DNA from 3 places in the Rhizobium sp. BK181 genome. Region 1 is predicted to be linked to each of the others. Evidence: riboswitches for the same ligand, from Rfam matches in the RefSeq annotation. Region 1 holds a riboswitch; each other region holds the start of a gene.

Region 1 (5,009 bases):
CCAGCGTCTCAACGGCTCTCAAGCAGAGGCCAGAACTGATGGAAATGCAGGACCGGACCATGCCCCGAGCCTACGCTTAACGATCCGGAATGCTCGATAGCACGCGCAAGGTAACCCTTTGCATTGGCAACCGCGTTGGGAAGCGTCGCACCCTTTGCGAGCTCTGCAGCCAGCGCGCTCGAGAGCGTGCAACCGGTGCCATGGGTATTCGCGGTCGCAATCCGGCTTGCTTCGAACCAATCCAGTCCCGCGTCCGACGCCAGGACATCCGGGCTTTCACCGCCAGAAAGATGACCGCCCTTGACGAGGACTGCTTGCGGGCCCATTGCCCTGAGGCGTCTTGCGTGATCCGCCATTTCCTCCCGTGACTGAGCCACGTCTTCACCAAGCAGTGCGGCAGCCTCTGGCAGGTTGGGCGTCAGCAGTGAGGCGAGCGGCAACAGGCGTCGCGTTATGACGTCAACAGCAGACAGGTCGAGGAGGGCGGCTCCACCCTTCGCCACCATGACCGGATCAAGAACGATCGGCACCTCCTCATGCTCCACAATCACATCGACTATGGCGGTGGCAATTTCCGCGTTGGCAATCATGCCAATCTTGATAGCGTCGACACGCACATCCGCGAACACAGCTCTGATCTGATCCGCAACGAATGCAGCGGGGACGAGATGTACGCCGGAGACACCCTGGGTGTTCTGCGCTGTCAGCGCGGTCAACACCGCCATCCCATAGACACCGCATGCAGAGAATGTCTTGAGATCGGCTTGGATTCCCGCGCCTCCCGAGGGATCTGAGCCGGCGATGGTGAGTATGTTGCGGATCATTGATTTACCTTATGCTTCTGATGTTCGAGGATATCCGACGGCTGGCGGCCTCAGGATCCGCAGATCCGCAGATTGCGGAGACGACAGCAATACCCTTGGCTCCCGCCGCAAACACCTCACGCACATGGCCAGCCTTCAGTCCCCCAATCGCGACGGATGGAACGGGACAACACGTTATCAGGCAGGCAAGGCCATGAAAGCCAATTGGCTGCTTGTGGTCCGCCTTTGTCGGGGTCGCAAACACCGGGCCGATCCCGGCATAGTCGACAATTGTTGGATCTACCGCCTCTGCCAATGCCTGCGTTTCCACGGATAGTCCGAGGACCATGTCGGGCCCAATGCGGGCGCGTGCCAGGCGGACATCCATGTCGTCCTGACCGACATGGACGCCGTCTGCACCGACCGCGAGCGCAGCCTCGACGTCATCATTGACGATCAATCGCGCACCTGTGCCCGACAAGGCCATCTTCAGCGCGCGGCCCGTTTCGATGATTTGATCGGTGGCAGCTCGCTTGTCGCGCAACTGAACCACGGTCGCCCCGCCGGCAACTGCAGCAAGCGCTGTCGCCACGAGCCCGAAGGAAGCGCAAAGGTCTGGATCAAGGACAAGATAGAAAGAAAGATCGAGGTTCTTCATGCGCCCGCAACCTTTGCGCTGTGATCAAGACAAGGCCCATCAACCGTTGCCAGCGCGTCCAGGAACCGCCAGGAAAAAGAGCCCGGGCCCTGAGACCTGCTGGCCGCCAGTTCACCGGCAACAGCGAAAGTGGCAAGGGCCGCAACCGTCGCATCGAACGGCACGTCGGGTCGCGCAGCCGCAAATGCCCCGACAAGGCAGGTCAATGAGCAACCCAGTGCTGTCACCTGCGGCATCAATTCCGAGCCACCTTCGATGCGAACCGCGCGCTTCCCGTCAGTGATGAAGTCTACGGCGCCCGTTACCGCGACGATCGCACCGTGCCTGTCGGCAAGCAGCCGGGCAGAATACTCAGCGTGTTCGACGCCGTCCCCGCTGTCGACGCCCTTGCCTCGGTAAGCACCCCCGGCAAGAGCGATGATTTCGGAGGCATTGCCGCGGACGATGGTGGGACCGAGCTCGATGAGTCGGTCGGCAGCAGCACGGCGGAACGACGTTGCGTAATGGGCGACGGGGTCGAGAACCCATGGCTTGCCAGATTGCCTCGCGGCAATCGCAGCTGCCTCCATGCCACGCAGCCACCCGGATGATAGCGTACCTATGTTGATCGTTAGTGCCCCGGCAATCTTGGCAAACTCGGCGGTCTCCTCCTCTGCATGCACCATGGCAGGAGAGGCCCCGACTGCCAGAAGGACGTTGGCAGCAATGTTCATGGCAACGTAATTGGTGATGCAATGGACAAGTGGAACATGCTCTCGCAGCTCGTTCAGCAATGTCCCAGGTGGGATTTGAAACAGCATGGTTCGCCTTTCGATCGGGGAAGGAAGGCGCTGAGACCAATGCATTAAGCGAAGGATCCCGAGCGACTCCCTCCGCCGGCATTATCCGGTTCAGGTTCAAAGGGTACGTCTCAGCCAACCAGACGGTGGCGCCCCTGTCTCTCACGCCAAGCTTCTCGCAGAGAAGAGAGCGCCTGTCATCCCCTAAATGCACATGGCGAAACGAACACGAGAGACTGCCCGTAAACGGATGCGTCGGGCACTCCACCGCGGACTGTCTCAAAGTCTCACCGAAGCAGACATGCCAGCACCAAGCTCGCAGATATCGACCTGTCGGAGCTGCCACCGCGTGTTCGGCAACTGCGGGAAGGAAGAGTTGGTGTATATCGAGATCGCCCCTATGCAGTCTGCGCAACTGAATGCATTGACTTCTAACAGAACTGCATAGATTCAACGATTATTGAAAGACAGTCTTCTCATTCTGATGCCTCAACATGAGTGGAGATGCAATCAATGGCTAATTTCCTTGAAAAGTGGTCTACCAAGAAGGCAACCAAGCCGACTCCAGGTGCCAAAAACATCGTTGACGTATTTCGCGGACGAGTGGCTGAGCAGAAGGCCTATCTAGAGGAATACGAGCGCGACACATCTGGCTTTAGCAAGTGGCGTTCAACGTGGTTTCAGAAGGTACCGGGCGGGTTCGGCGTTACGGTCGGTCGAGACTCCGTCGATGCAGGCCACGGCCTGAGCTATGTCGTCGTCTCATCGACATCGGATGTAGCCGAGTTTCTCGATGACCTTGCCTATCACGCAGAGAACGACGTTGGCTTCCAGCAGGCGCTCGAACAGAACCGGCTTCGGCGGGTCGGGTTCCTGAATGCAGCCAAGTCGGCGGGTGCCAAGTCAATGGACAAACCGTCCAAGCCCGCTGCGACAGCAAGCTCTGCTACAACGAAGACAATCGTTTCCCGTGCGAAACCAGCCTCGAAGACGAAAGCAACAACCGCCCCGCAACCGGGCGCGGCAAGACGTGGACGCAAACCCAAATCTGACGCATCGGCCTAGACCACGAGCGTTGCAGGCCATACAAGTTGGCGGCGAATATCACCGCAAGGAAGCGGTTGCACGGGCTCGCACAGTGTGAGTTTCGTCAGTCGCCCTCATGATGCCTCCAGGGGCGAGCATGATACCATGGCATCGCGCACGCGCTGGATTCAATACTCCTCCAGGGAAGCGCGCTGTCCGGACGTGAAGGCGAAAGACACCAAGGCGTTAACGTCGAGTGGATCAATAGTTCCTTCCAGGAAGTGGCTTTGGGCTACTGTCGCAAAACGCCATGTTTCGGCGACCTCTCACCGTGCAAAAGACTCTCTGTTGTTCGAAGCTTTTCAAATCGAAAGACTGGCGACAAGAGGTGCGACTCGTGCACCTTTGCGCAGGGACACGGCCTGAAGCGATATACTCTTCTCGCCGAACGCGAGATCGACGCGCAGGACGCATTCCGTGAAGGTGGCCGTCCTTGTTGGGGATCACTAAATACGCCGAGTAACGCTATATAGCTCCATCTTCCGCCGGACCAGTCCGCACGATTCGACTTCAATGAGGTCCCGGCACATCTGACGCCCATGCTTCGGAATGGCATGCCTTTGTCTGGCGCCGGTTGTGACGATCCCTGAGTATCACTGCGCTCCGCACCCACAACTTTCGTTAGGAATATGGCGCATCCAAGGCTGCCCTTCGGCCCTGCCGTCAGATCGTCGAAGTGGGCGCAACCCACGTCCACGAGATCCAAATCACTGCAAAGGGTGCGTTTCTCCCAAGCGGCATCACTGTCACGTCCACGAATTTCGCAGCGTATTTTTTCGCCGAGGCGGGGTGTCCGCGACGTCCTCGACGGCTCTGTCTCAACTGTGAATGCCACCGCGCAACGGCGATCCGCCCTCAGTCTCGTTGAAGGGAACCATGCGTACCGCACGCGTCCATCAGCACGGCAGTCCGGAAGACATGCTGCCGCGTCTTTTGTTGCTATTTCATTTCCGGGACACCCGGCACCCACTTGAAGTGGTCGCCGTCGGCCTGGATGTGGCCGACACCTGGAAATGGTAAGTGTGGTGCAAAGACAAGCTGATCTGACTTCGCCAGCTTTTTCAAGGTCTCGATGCGGTTCTTCTCGGCGGCTTTTTGATCGTTGTCAAAGCCAACCGGCCATTCAGGCTTCACGAGCGAAATGATCGAGCTGTGCACCGTGTCACCGATGTCGAGCAGCGTTTCTTTGCCTGACGCGATTTCATAGCCCACATGCCCGGGCGTGTGACCCTTCAGTCCAACCGAGACGACTGCCGGCACGACCTTTGCACCTGGTTTGAACGTCTGCACGTGGCTATTGATGACCTTGATGATATCGGCGAGTTGTGTGTCCTTTTTGGCGAACGTCCATTCAGCCGAGGACATGCGGATCGTCGCCTTGGGGAAGGCAAGCTTCCCGTCTCTGACGAGACCGCCTATGTGATCAGGGTGCGAGTGCGTGATCAGGACGTCGGTGACGTCTTCCGACTTGATACCAGCCTGAGTGAGAGACTTCTCCAGTGCGCCACCCACCCCGGTGTCGACCAATATTACGCGCCCCGGCTCCTTAATGAGCAGCGCGTCGACGCTGAGGGTTACGGTGTCAGTTGGGACGCCTGCGGCCTTGAGGACGTCGCCAACTTCCCCAACTGTGTGGGAGACACCAAATATCTTGCCATCATTCGGCCGCACAAATTCAGCGTC
Region 2 (5,009 bases), on a different contig from region 1:
CCATGGAAAGCCACCTCTCGCCGCGCTGGCCCCATGGTGCCGGCGATTGTGAGCAGCAGGCAGAGGATGCCAAGGATCAGCGCTAGACCATCCGCATCGTTCGTCCGGTAACTCCCCATGCGGCTATAAACGAGCCAAGGCAACGTGACGAAACTGTCCGAGCCGAACAACGCGACGGCGCCAAGATCGCCGAGCGACAGCGCCATCGCAAACGAAAATGCCGTGAGCACTGGTTTAATCAGGGCTGGCATATCGATCAGGCGCAGCCGCATCCAGCCCGAGACACCAAGACTCGCCGCAAGTTTCTGCGTTCGGCGCTTGTGGACGATGAAAGCCGGCTCGAGGACACGCATCACAAAGGGCAGGGACATCAAAGCGTTGATCGCGACAATCAGCAGCGGAGCCACGGCGCTGGCGTCACCGAAGCTTCTCAGCGCTAGAAACCAGCCCGTCGCCAGGACGATCGGCGGCACGAGCAATACCAACGATGATGCGCCACCCATGGCGGCAAAGAACGCTCCTGCGCCTGAGATCCCTGAACGCCGGAGAAGCGCCGCCCGGCGCGCACCCACCAGCATCATCGAGATAAGTAAGGCGATAGTGGCCGCAGAGATCGAGATGGCAAGACTGGTCGCAGCCGACTGCCAGAAAATGGGTTCACTGAGCAGCTTCATGAGATTGGACCGAAGGCCAGCCAGAAGCACCGACATCAGAGGTAAACCAAGGAACAGAGCGGCGAACAGCAGGATGCTTCCATCCACGAGCCGCGCTCCCAACAGCCTACCATCCGGGCGCCTGATCGCCTTTCCGACAGTCATCCCTTCATCCCCGGACGCAGGAAGACATGACAGCGCCCCAAGGACGACCGATGTAAGGGCGATCTGCAGCAGGGAAAGCGTGACGGCCCGGCCCGGATCAAAATCAAAACGCAGCGACTGATATATGGCAACCTCGACGGTCGTTGCGGCCGGCCCGCCACCCAGTGTCAGCACCAGTGTGAAGCTCGTGGCGCAGAGCATGAAGATCAGGCCGGCTATCCCAGGAATGACCGAGCGCAGAACCCGCCATTCGATGAAACGGAAAATCGAACCGCGCCGCATGCCGAGACCACTCGCCATCAGCCAGTATTCCGCTGGCACCCGCTCCAATGCCGCCAGCATCAGGCGGCAAGCCAGCGGCATGTTGAAGAAGACATGCGCCAACAGGATCCCGGAAAGCCCGTAGATGCTGATCGGTTCCGCTATGCCGAGCTTGAGCAGCAGCGCGTTCGTAAGGCCCTGCCGCCCCCAGATGCCGATCAACCCCAGCGCCCCGATTAGGACAGGAAGCCCCATCGGCACGGCCATCAGTCGAATGATCCAGATGCGACCGGGGAAATGCTGCTGACGCGCCAAGGCCTGCGCGACCGGAATGGCACAAGCGATCGAGAGCAGCGTCGAGAGCAAGGCCTGCAACAAGGTGAAACGCAGGACCTGCAGGATATAGGGTTCAAGCACCGCCGTCAGGATGGAGGAAACATCGCTCGAAAGGAGCAAGGCGAAGACTGCAAAGCCGACGAAAAGGGCAATGCCGGCGAGACTCAAAGCCCCACCCAGCACCGCCCGTCGCATCTCAGCCTCGGTCAAAAGCATCAATTCATGCTCATGGCGGCCAGCCACTCATCGACGAAGGCCTTGCGCTTCTCAGCGACTTCATCCGAGCTCATCAGAAAGGTCTTTGATGGATTTACAAGCTTGCCGAACGCATCCGGCAGCGGCTGCGACGTCGCCGAAACCGGCATCATCCAGTTGTTGGTCGGAATCGTATCCTGGAAGCCCGGCGTCACCATGAATTTCAGGAACTCGCGTGCAAGCCCCTTGTCCGGCGCATTCTTCAGCAGGCCCGCCACCTCGATCTGGATGTAGTGGCCCTCTGAAAACGCAGCCGCCTGATAGCGGTCGGTATTTTCCGCGACCATGTGATAGGCAGGCGAGGTCGTGTAGGAGAGCACCATCGGCGCCTCGCCCTTGGTGAAGAGCCCATAGGCTTCCGACCAGCCGGGGGTCACCGTCAGCACCCGCTTCTTGAGTTTTGCCCAGGCCTCAGGCGCCTTATCGCCGTAGACCGACTTCATCCACAGCAAGAGGCCTAGCCCAGGCGTCGAGGTGCGCGGATCCTCAATAACGATCTTTTGCGAAGGATCGCCTTCGACCAGGTCCTTCATGCTTTTCGGAGGATTTTTGATCGTCTGCGTGTCGTAGATGACGGCGAAGTGGCCATAATCATAAGGCACAAATATCTCATCCTTGTAGTTTCCCGGCACCTTGAGCGCACTGACGTCGACACCGCTCGCATCGAAGAGGCCGGTCGCCTTCGCTTCCGTGGTCAGGTTCGTATCCAGACCGAGCACGACATCCGCCTTCGTCGCAGCGCCCTCAAGTTTCAGACGCGATAACAACGCCACGCCATCGGCTACGCTCACGAACTTGACGCTGCAGCCGCAGGTCTTCTCGAATGCTTCCTTGACCTTCGGTCCCGGACCCCATTCGGATGTGAAGCTCTCATAGGTGTAGACTGTGAGCGTATTGTCTGCCGCCTGTGCGCCCTGGCCGGCCAAGCCGATGGTCGCGACAAAGATCGTGGCAAGCAACGAACGGCTCGTGAAGTTGAATTTGAACATGGCACCTCTCCTCTGGTTTGCTTGAAGGGGAAAAGGGCGGTGCCAGATGTCACGCGTCTAATCCCTCCGCCGGTGTTAGCCGGATCAGGTTCCGCGGGTTGGCTTTGAGCCTCTCAGCCGCGCGCCTGATGGCACGGGGCACCCCGTTAGAGCGTTTGAGATGTATCGCCACGCTTGGCGTCTTGCAAGGGGCGGCCTTGCGGCCGCCATCGGCGTTTTACTCCGCGGCCTCGGCGTTGGCGGCCGGCCGCACCTCAACGACACGAGGCAACTGTGTTGGTTTCAGCATCAAGGCAGCGGAAAGGCCAATCAGAGCGATTACGCAGGATGCCATGAAAAGCGGTATGAACGCACTGCCATAGGCTTCGGCAACGGCTTGACGCGCCTGCTCCGGCAAAGCTGCCAGCATCTTTGGAGTGAGTTGCTCGATGTCGGTTACTCCCGGAATGGAAACGCCCGTTTTGCCGAGTTGCGAGCCGACGATCGCGCCGTAAATGGAGATGGCGATCGATGCTCCGCCCATACGCGACAGCGTCACCGATCCCGTTGCGGCGCCGACGTCGCGCGCCGGGGCAGCATTCTGGACGCCGATGACCGGAACCTGTTGTGCAAGACCGACACCGAAGCCGTGGAGGGCCATCACCGCCCCGATCAGCAGGACCGGTGTTCCGACATGAACCCGCGTCAGCAGCACAAACGCAATGGCGCTGCAGGTCAGGCTTGCGATGGCGAACGGCTTGTAGCGACCAGTGATGGAGATGATGCGGCCTGCCGAGAGTGACCCGCAAACGATGCCGCCGGTCAGAAGAATAAAGAACGCTCCAGCCGCCGACGGCGAAAGACCGGTCGTCGTTTGTAGGAACAACGCGAAATAATTGACCATCCCAATTCCAATCGCGCCGCTCATGATCGACATGATGAGCAACAGGCTGAACGTCGAATTGTGAAATAGAGACAGGGGAACAATCGGCTCTGCAGCGCGGCGCTCGACGAAAATCCAACCGATGGCCGCAGCTACGCCGAGCGTCATGATGGCCAGGTTTTGCGGAGCAAACAGCGAGCCGAAGACCTGAGCGCCGTCGGCGGCCAGAACGATGCTTGCCGTCGTCAAGGCGAGCAGCAGGGCGCCAGCGTAATCGATCTTCGGGCGGCGGTTTGGTTTCCGGTAAGGTAGCATCAAAGCCAGGCCGACAAGGACGACGAAACCGATCGGAACGTTGACAAGGAAGATCGAGCGCCAGCCGAAGAGATCGCTCATTGCGCCGCCAAGGACAGGCCCGATGGCGCCCGATGCCATCAGCACGAGGCTGGAATAGCTCTGGTACCGCGCCCGTTCCCGCGGCTCGAACAGGTCCGCGTTGACGGCAAAGATCGACACCATGATACCGCCGCCGCCAAGTCCCTGCAGCACGCGGGCAGCAATCAGCGTATTCATCGATACAGCCAGTCCGCAGACGGCCGAGCCGACGGTGAAGATCATGATCGCGGCCATCATCACATATTTGCGGCCGAAGAGATCGCCGAGCTTGCCGTAGAGAGGCATCACGGCGCTTACGGCGAGAAGATAGGCTGAGCCGACCCAACTGAACCGCTCGAGGTGGCCGAACTCGCCAACGATCGTCGGCAGAGCCGTTGCGACGATCTGATTGTCGAGCGTCGCCATGAACATAGCGGCCATCAGGAAAAGGAAGAGAATGAACCGCCGGCGATGATCCGTCACAAGCGGCGCAGCGGCAATTTGAGTGTCCATAAAGCGTCGTTCCAAATGATGAGTTGATCTTGTTATGTGCTATCAGCATATAATTGTCAATGTCATGCGCTTGACTTCGGCATATTCTCAATCGACGCGTGGCGTGTTATGGTTTCGGAATGAATGAGAGCCTGATGAAACTGAACGACCCTGACGCGAACGAAGACGCCGGCATTTTGCGCATTGGTCAAAGTATGACCCGCATGCGCCTGATGACCGGACGTCGGTTGATCGGGCGGCTCGCCATCCAAACCGTGGCGCCCGGTCTTGAGCTATCGCACCTTGACGTACTGGACGCAGTACGACGCGCTCAGGAAAGCGGCGACGTGACGGTCGGGACGATTGCCGAGATGATGCGGATCGACCCGTCGCGCGCAAGCCGCATCGTCGCAGAGATGGTGGGGCGGAACATCCTGCGGCGAAAGGCATCTCAGGCAGATGCGCGGCGGATTATCGTCGTGATGACGCCACTCGGACAGAGGTTGCTGTCGGAAATACGTGCGCAGAAGCTCTCATTCGTTTCCGAGGTGGTCAAAGACTGGAAACCCGAAGAGATCGAGGCGTTCGGAGAACTGTTCGAGAAGTTCATTTCCGGCTTCG
Region 3 (5,009 bases), on a different contig from region 1:
CGACGACAGCCGCGTCCGCAAAGGCGGGATGCACGGCATAGGCGGCGTTCAGCAGCTCCATCATTGAACGCGCGGAAATCGGGCCACCGTGTTCCGTCTCGATCATGGTGGCGCCAACCATAAACAAGCCATCTCCACGCGGAACGATATAGACGGGGAAGCGGGGATGCAGTAGGCGCACCGGTCTGGCGAGGGCAACGTCCTGAGTGTACAGATAAAGCATCTCGCCGCGAACGCCACGAAGTCCGCTCATCTGCCCTATGCGCGCTGCGCCCGTGCAATCGACGATGTCGTCGTAGCCGGTGGTTTCATTCATCTGGTCGATGAATTTGACGCGCCGAGCGATCAGCTTTTCTCGCAGCAGACCCAGCGCCCGCCTTGGATTGAGATGGCCCTCCAGCGGGAAGAAAAGCGCGCGTCGGAAGCGGCCTGCCAAGGCCGGTTCTAATGCAGAGATTTGTTCGTCGTTCAGCCATTCATGGCCGCCGGTGCGGCCGGCGAAGCGATCAAGTTCGCCTTGGTCACGCGCTGGAGCAACGACCAGCGTTCCGTTTCGCTGGACCTCGCCAGGCAGCATTGTGTCCCAACGGTCGATGGCATCCCCGCCGCACAGCAAGACGGCTTTGTCGGCGCTTTCACACTCACACCAGGGCGCGAGCATGCCACCAGCAAACCATGAGGCCGCTTGGTGAGAACCTGGATTCATAACGGTGACGTCGGCGCCGCGAAGGCTGAGTTCGTGCGCGACCGCAAGGCCGGCAACGCCGGCCCCTTTGACGAGGACATGCATCTCAGTCACGCGACTGTTCGATGGCGTCGATCGGCATATAGAGATCGCCGCCCTCGCGGTATTTCGCCGCCATGGCGTCGAGCCCTTCCTTCTGCGCCTCGGCGCGGATGTCGTGTGATATCCGCATCGAGCAGAATTTCGGGCCGCACATGGAGCAGAAGTGCGCGACCTTGTGGGCTTCCTTCGGCAGCGTCTCGTCGTGAAAGCTGCGGGCCGTCTCCGGATCGAGCGACAGGTTGAATTGATCCTCCCATCGGAATTCGAAACGAGCGCGCGACAGGGCGTCATCGCGCAATTGAGCGGCCGGATGCCCCTTGGCGAGATCGGCGGCATGGGCGGCGATCTTGTAGGTGATGACGCCCGTCTTCACGTCGTTGCGGTCGGGCAGGCCAAGATGCTCCTTCGGCGTGACGTAGCAGAGCATTGCCGTGCCGAACCAGCCGATCATCGCGGCACCGATTCCCGAAGTAATGTGGTCGTAGCCTGGTGCGATATCTGTCGTCAGTGGCCCCAGCGTGTAGAAAGGCGCCTCGCCGCAGACGGCGAGCTGCTTGTCCATGTTTTCCTTGATCTTGTGCATCGGGACATGGCCCGGGCCCTCGATCATGACTTGGCAGTCCTTGGCCCAGGCGATCTTCGTCAGTTCGCCGAGGGTCTCCAGCTCGGCGAATTGCGCGGCGTCGTTGGCGTCGGCAATCGAACCCGGACGCAGGCCGTCGCCGAGCGAGAAGGAGACGTCGTAGGCTCGGCAGATGTCGCAGATCTCTTCGAAATGCTCGTAGAGGAAACTCTCACGATGGTGATGAAGACACCACTTGGCCATGATCGAGCCGCCGCGCGAGACGATGCCGGTAACGCGGTTGACGGTGAGCGGGATGTAATGGAGCCGCACGCCGGCGTGGATGGTAAAATAGTCGACGCCTTGCTCGGCTTGCTCGATCAGAGTGTCGCGATAGACCTCCCAGGTCAGGTTCTCGGCAATGCCCTCGACCTTCTCCAGCGCCTGATAGAGCGGAACGGTGCCGATCGGCAGCGGCGAATTGCGGATGATCCATTCGCGGATGTTGTGGATGTTGCGGCCGGTGGAGAGATCCATGACGGTATCGGCGCCCCAACGCGCGGCCCAGACCATCTTCTCGACCTCTTCTGCCATCGAAGACGTAACCGCGGAGTTGCCGATATTCGCGTTGATCTTCACCAGGAAGTTCCGGCCGATGATCATCGGTTCGGATTCGGGGTGGTTGATGTTGGCGGGGATGATCGCGCGGCCGGAAGCCACCTCCTGGCGGACGAATTCCGGCGTGACGTGATCGGGAATATGGGCGCCGAAGCTCTCGCCGTCGCGCACCATTGCCTCTGCCTTCGCCTTGCGTCCGAGATTTTCGCGGATCGCGATGAACTCCATCTCCGGCGTGATGATGCCGGCGCGCGCATAGGCGAGTTGGGTGACGGCTTTGCCGTCCTTGGCGCGGAGCGGCTGGCGTTTGGCGGAAAATTCCGGTGTCAGCCGTTCGCCACTGGCAAAGCCGTTATCCTCCGGGCGCACCTGGCGACCCCGATAGGCTTCAACGTCGCCGCGAGCGACGACCCAGTTGCGGCGCAGTTCTGGAAGGCCTTGCTCGATGCGGATGTCGGCACCCTCGACGGTATAGATGCCCGACGAATCATAAACCGTGACCGGCGGCTCTCCTGACGTCGGATGGACGCTGATCTCGCGCATGGGAACGCGGATATGGGGGTGGATCTCGCCCGGGATGTAGATCTTGCGGGAGGCCGGTAGCGGGCCCGTTGTAACGGTCAGGGTAATGTTCTTTGCGGCAATATTCATGGTTTGAGGCTCCAAGTTTTAGGTTTGGAGACCCAGTCATCAGCCGGAATGATGAAAAGACGCCGGCACGGATTCCACGCGAGAACCCAATGCCTTCGAGCGCTTGCACCGTCCCTACGCCAGTATGAACTGGATCAGGTTCAACGGGTCACTGCGCGCGATAGCAGTATCTCAGCCCCTTGCCGGGACCCCCCTGGTGAATGCGAAAAGGTTAGAGCCAGAGCGGCAAAGCTGTCAAGCCAACTGCCGCAACTACATGGAAAGGTCCAGAGCGCGGCCTTCGAAGAGGCGGCTCTGCGAGCCCTCAAGATGGGCCTTCATCAAGGCTCGTGCGTCTTCCGCGCGGCCTTCGACGATGGCGAGGTAAATCTTGTTGTGTTCCTCGTAGACCTGCTCAAGGCCTTGACGCGGACCAAGAAGCGATAGGCCGTGAAGGTGCATGCCGACAGCGATGTGTGCCTTCAGGGCGTCGATCGAGGCCGTGTAGTAGTGATTGTTGGCGGCTTCGGTGACCGCACGATGGAACGTGAAGTCGGCGTCGGTGCGATGAAGCTGGTGGCTGGTTGCCTCGCGCAGATCGGCAAGCGCAGCGGCAATCTTTTGGATCGCCGCCTCGTCGCGACGCTTGGCAGCAAAGTAGGCGGCAGCAGGCTCGATCGTCAGGCGAAACTCATAGCAGCGCTGGATATCTGCGATCGTCTTGACCGGCGAATAGGAAAGTTGCGTCGTCGGCGAACCGTGGGCACTGACAAAGGTTCCCGCTCCCTGACGGGCATAGACGATTCCCTGATCGCGCAGCCGTGCCAAGGCGTCGCGCACGATCGGGCGGGAGACGCCGAGCATCGATGCAAGTTCGTGCTCGCCGGGAAGGCGCGAGTCCGGAGGATAGTTTCCAGAGCGAATGCGCTCCTGCAACTGATCAAAGACCCGATCGACCAGCTTCACGGCCTTGCCACGCTCCGGCTTGGCTGCCGGGGTCGTCTGGGCTTTCGCCGATACACCGCTTGCTTCGTCCACCTTCATTCTCCCCGCCGGCATTGCTTATGCCGCCTGATTCTGTGCAATCAGTCTTAGCAAACTATCAGAATTCCCAAAGCCCCCGGACTTCACCGCACAGCGCAGACGCAAGCCATCAGCAGTCGTAACGTCAAACCACGGAATCCCCGCCTCGATTTCGCCCTTCGGCATCAGGACCCGAATTCCAAGTTCACAAAATACCGCCAGCGCCGTGTCACCGCCCCCGACCATCAGCGTTTCCGGGCGTGTGGCATCTATGACTGATTTTACGCCTTTCGCGAAGCGGTCGGCAACTGCTGCTGCATCGCTGGTTATTTCACCCGTGCAACGCAGAAGCAGGGGCAAGGTAAATTGCCCTTCGCGGGGCACCGCTCCGATAGGGGCATCAATGGCCGAAGTCAGGGCGCCAGACCCTTCCAGCTTGGTCATTTGTGCTGCCGTGATCGGATCGCGAGAGCCAAAGGCAAAGATGGTCTCGGACGATGCAGCAAGCGGTTTGCGTGGCCGATCCATCTGCCCGATCTTTCGGGCAAAGGCAGCACCCAAGCCGCGAGCGCCGACAGCAAGCGTCGTCCTCCACTCATACTCGCCAACCAGTCGGTCAAGGTCACTGTCAGTCTCGGCGTCTCGCACGAGCACTTCGCCGTCATTTGCCTTGAAGAGCTCAGCAATCGGGATGGGTTCGGTTACGCCACGACCAAAGACATGGCCATCGCGGGTCAAGCGCTGCTGGTCGGGGATGGCAGGCGCCACAACGATGGCTCCGTGACCGAAAACTTCAGCCAAGGCGACGCTTTCGGCTGCAACATTGCCCTTGAGACGGGAGTCTATCTTCTTCAGGACAATGCCCGGCGAGGCGGCAAGAAGAGCCTTCGCCGCAGCAGTGACTCTTCTCGCCGCTTCCTCCCCCAGGAGAGCTCGTGAAGCTGTGTTGACCACAACCACGTTGCAGCCAGTCAGAAGCGCTTCGGGAATTGCATCCACATCGATTGCGACAGCGACGGATAGACCGGCATCGACAAACGGAGTGCCCGTGTCGAGCGCGCCGGTCAAATCGTCAGCGATGATCGCGACCTCAAGCGTCATGCGTTCGTTTCCGTGTTGACCGCATGGCAGGCGACGAGATGGCCGGGCCTTGCTTCCTTCCACTCGGGGATCATCTTGCTGCAAACCTCCATGGCGATCGGGCAACGGGTATGGAAGCGGCAGCCGGTCGGTGGACTAAGCGGGCTCGGCACATCGCCCTGCAGGATCTGGCGCTTGCGAGTACGCTCCAGCTCTGGATCGGTTTCCGGAACGGCGGAGAGCAGCGCTTTGGTGTAAGGGTGCAGCGGGTTCTCGAACAGCTCCTCGCGGGTCGCAAGTTCGGCAAGG

Evidence for each region. A riboswitch is a leader RNA that binds a small molecule or an ion and turns the genes downstream of it on or off. The one in region 1 is predicted to bind thiamine pyrophosphate.
Region 2: it holds a riboswitch for thiamine pyrophosphate, as region 1 does, so the genes downstream of both, thiB (thiamine ABC transporter substrate binding subunit) here and thiM (hydroxyethylthiazole kinase) in region 1, are expected to answer to the same signal.
Region 3: it holds a riboswitch for thiamine pyrophosphate, as region 1 does, so the genes downstream of both, thiC (phosphomethylpyrimidine synthase ThiC) here and thiM (hydroxyethylthiazole kinase) in region 1, are expected to answer to the same signal.

What each region holds. Positions count from the first base shown of each region.
Region 1 is NZ_JACHZA010000012.1:32,920-37,928, reverse strand. Features, by position in the region: gene thiD (bifunctional hydroxymethylpyrimidine kinase/phosphomethylpyrimidine kinase) at 9-824, opposite strand; gene thiE (thiamine phosphate synthase) at 829-1,461, opposite strand; gene thiM (hydroxyethylthiazole kinase) at 1,458-2,261, opposite strand; TPP riboswitch at 2,312-2,407, opposite strand; gene FHT77_RS22500 (hypothetical protein) at 2,754-3,305, shown strand; gene FHT77_RS22495 (MBL fold metallo-hydrolase) at 4,266-5,009, opposite strand, start outside.
Region 2 is NZ_JACHZA010000003.1:203,236-208,244, reverse strand. Features, by position in the region: gene FHT77_RS10915 (ATP-binding cassette domain-containing protein) at 1-4, opposite strand, end outside; gene thiP (thiamine/thiamine pyrophosphate ABC transporter permease ThiP) at 1-1,631, opposite strand, end outside; gene thiB (thiamine ABC transporter substrate binding subunit) at 1,631-2,659, opposite strand; TPP riboswitch at 2,704-2,815, opposite strand; gene FHT77_RS10900 (MDR family MFS transporter) at 2,877-4,409, opposite strand; gene FHT77_RS10895 (MarR family winged helix-turn-helix transcriptional regulator) at 4,529-5,009, shown strand, end outside.
Region 3 is NZ_JACHZA010000003.1:239,514-244,522, forward strand. Features, by position in the region: gene thiO (glycine oxidase ThiO) at 1-790, opposite strand, end outside; gene thiC (phosphomethylpyrimidine synthase ThiC) at 792-2,618, opposite strand; TPP riboswitch at 2,712-2,823, opposite strand; gene FHT77_RS11070 (FadR/GntR family transcriptional regulator) at 2,871-3,641, opposite strand; gene FHT77_RS11075 (four-carbon acid sugar kinase family protein) at 3,660-4,721, opposite strand; gene FHT77_RS11080 (ABC transporter ATP-binding protein) at 4,718-5,009, opposite strand, start outside.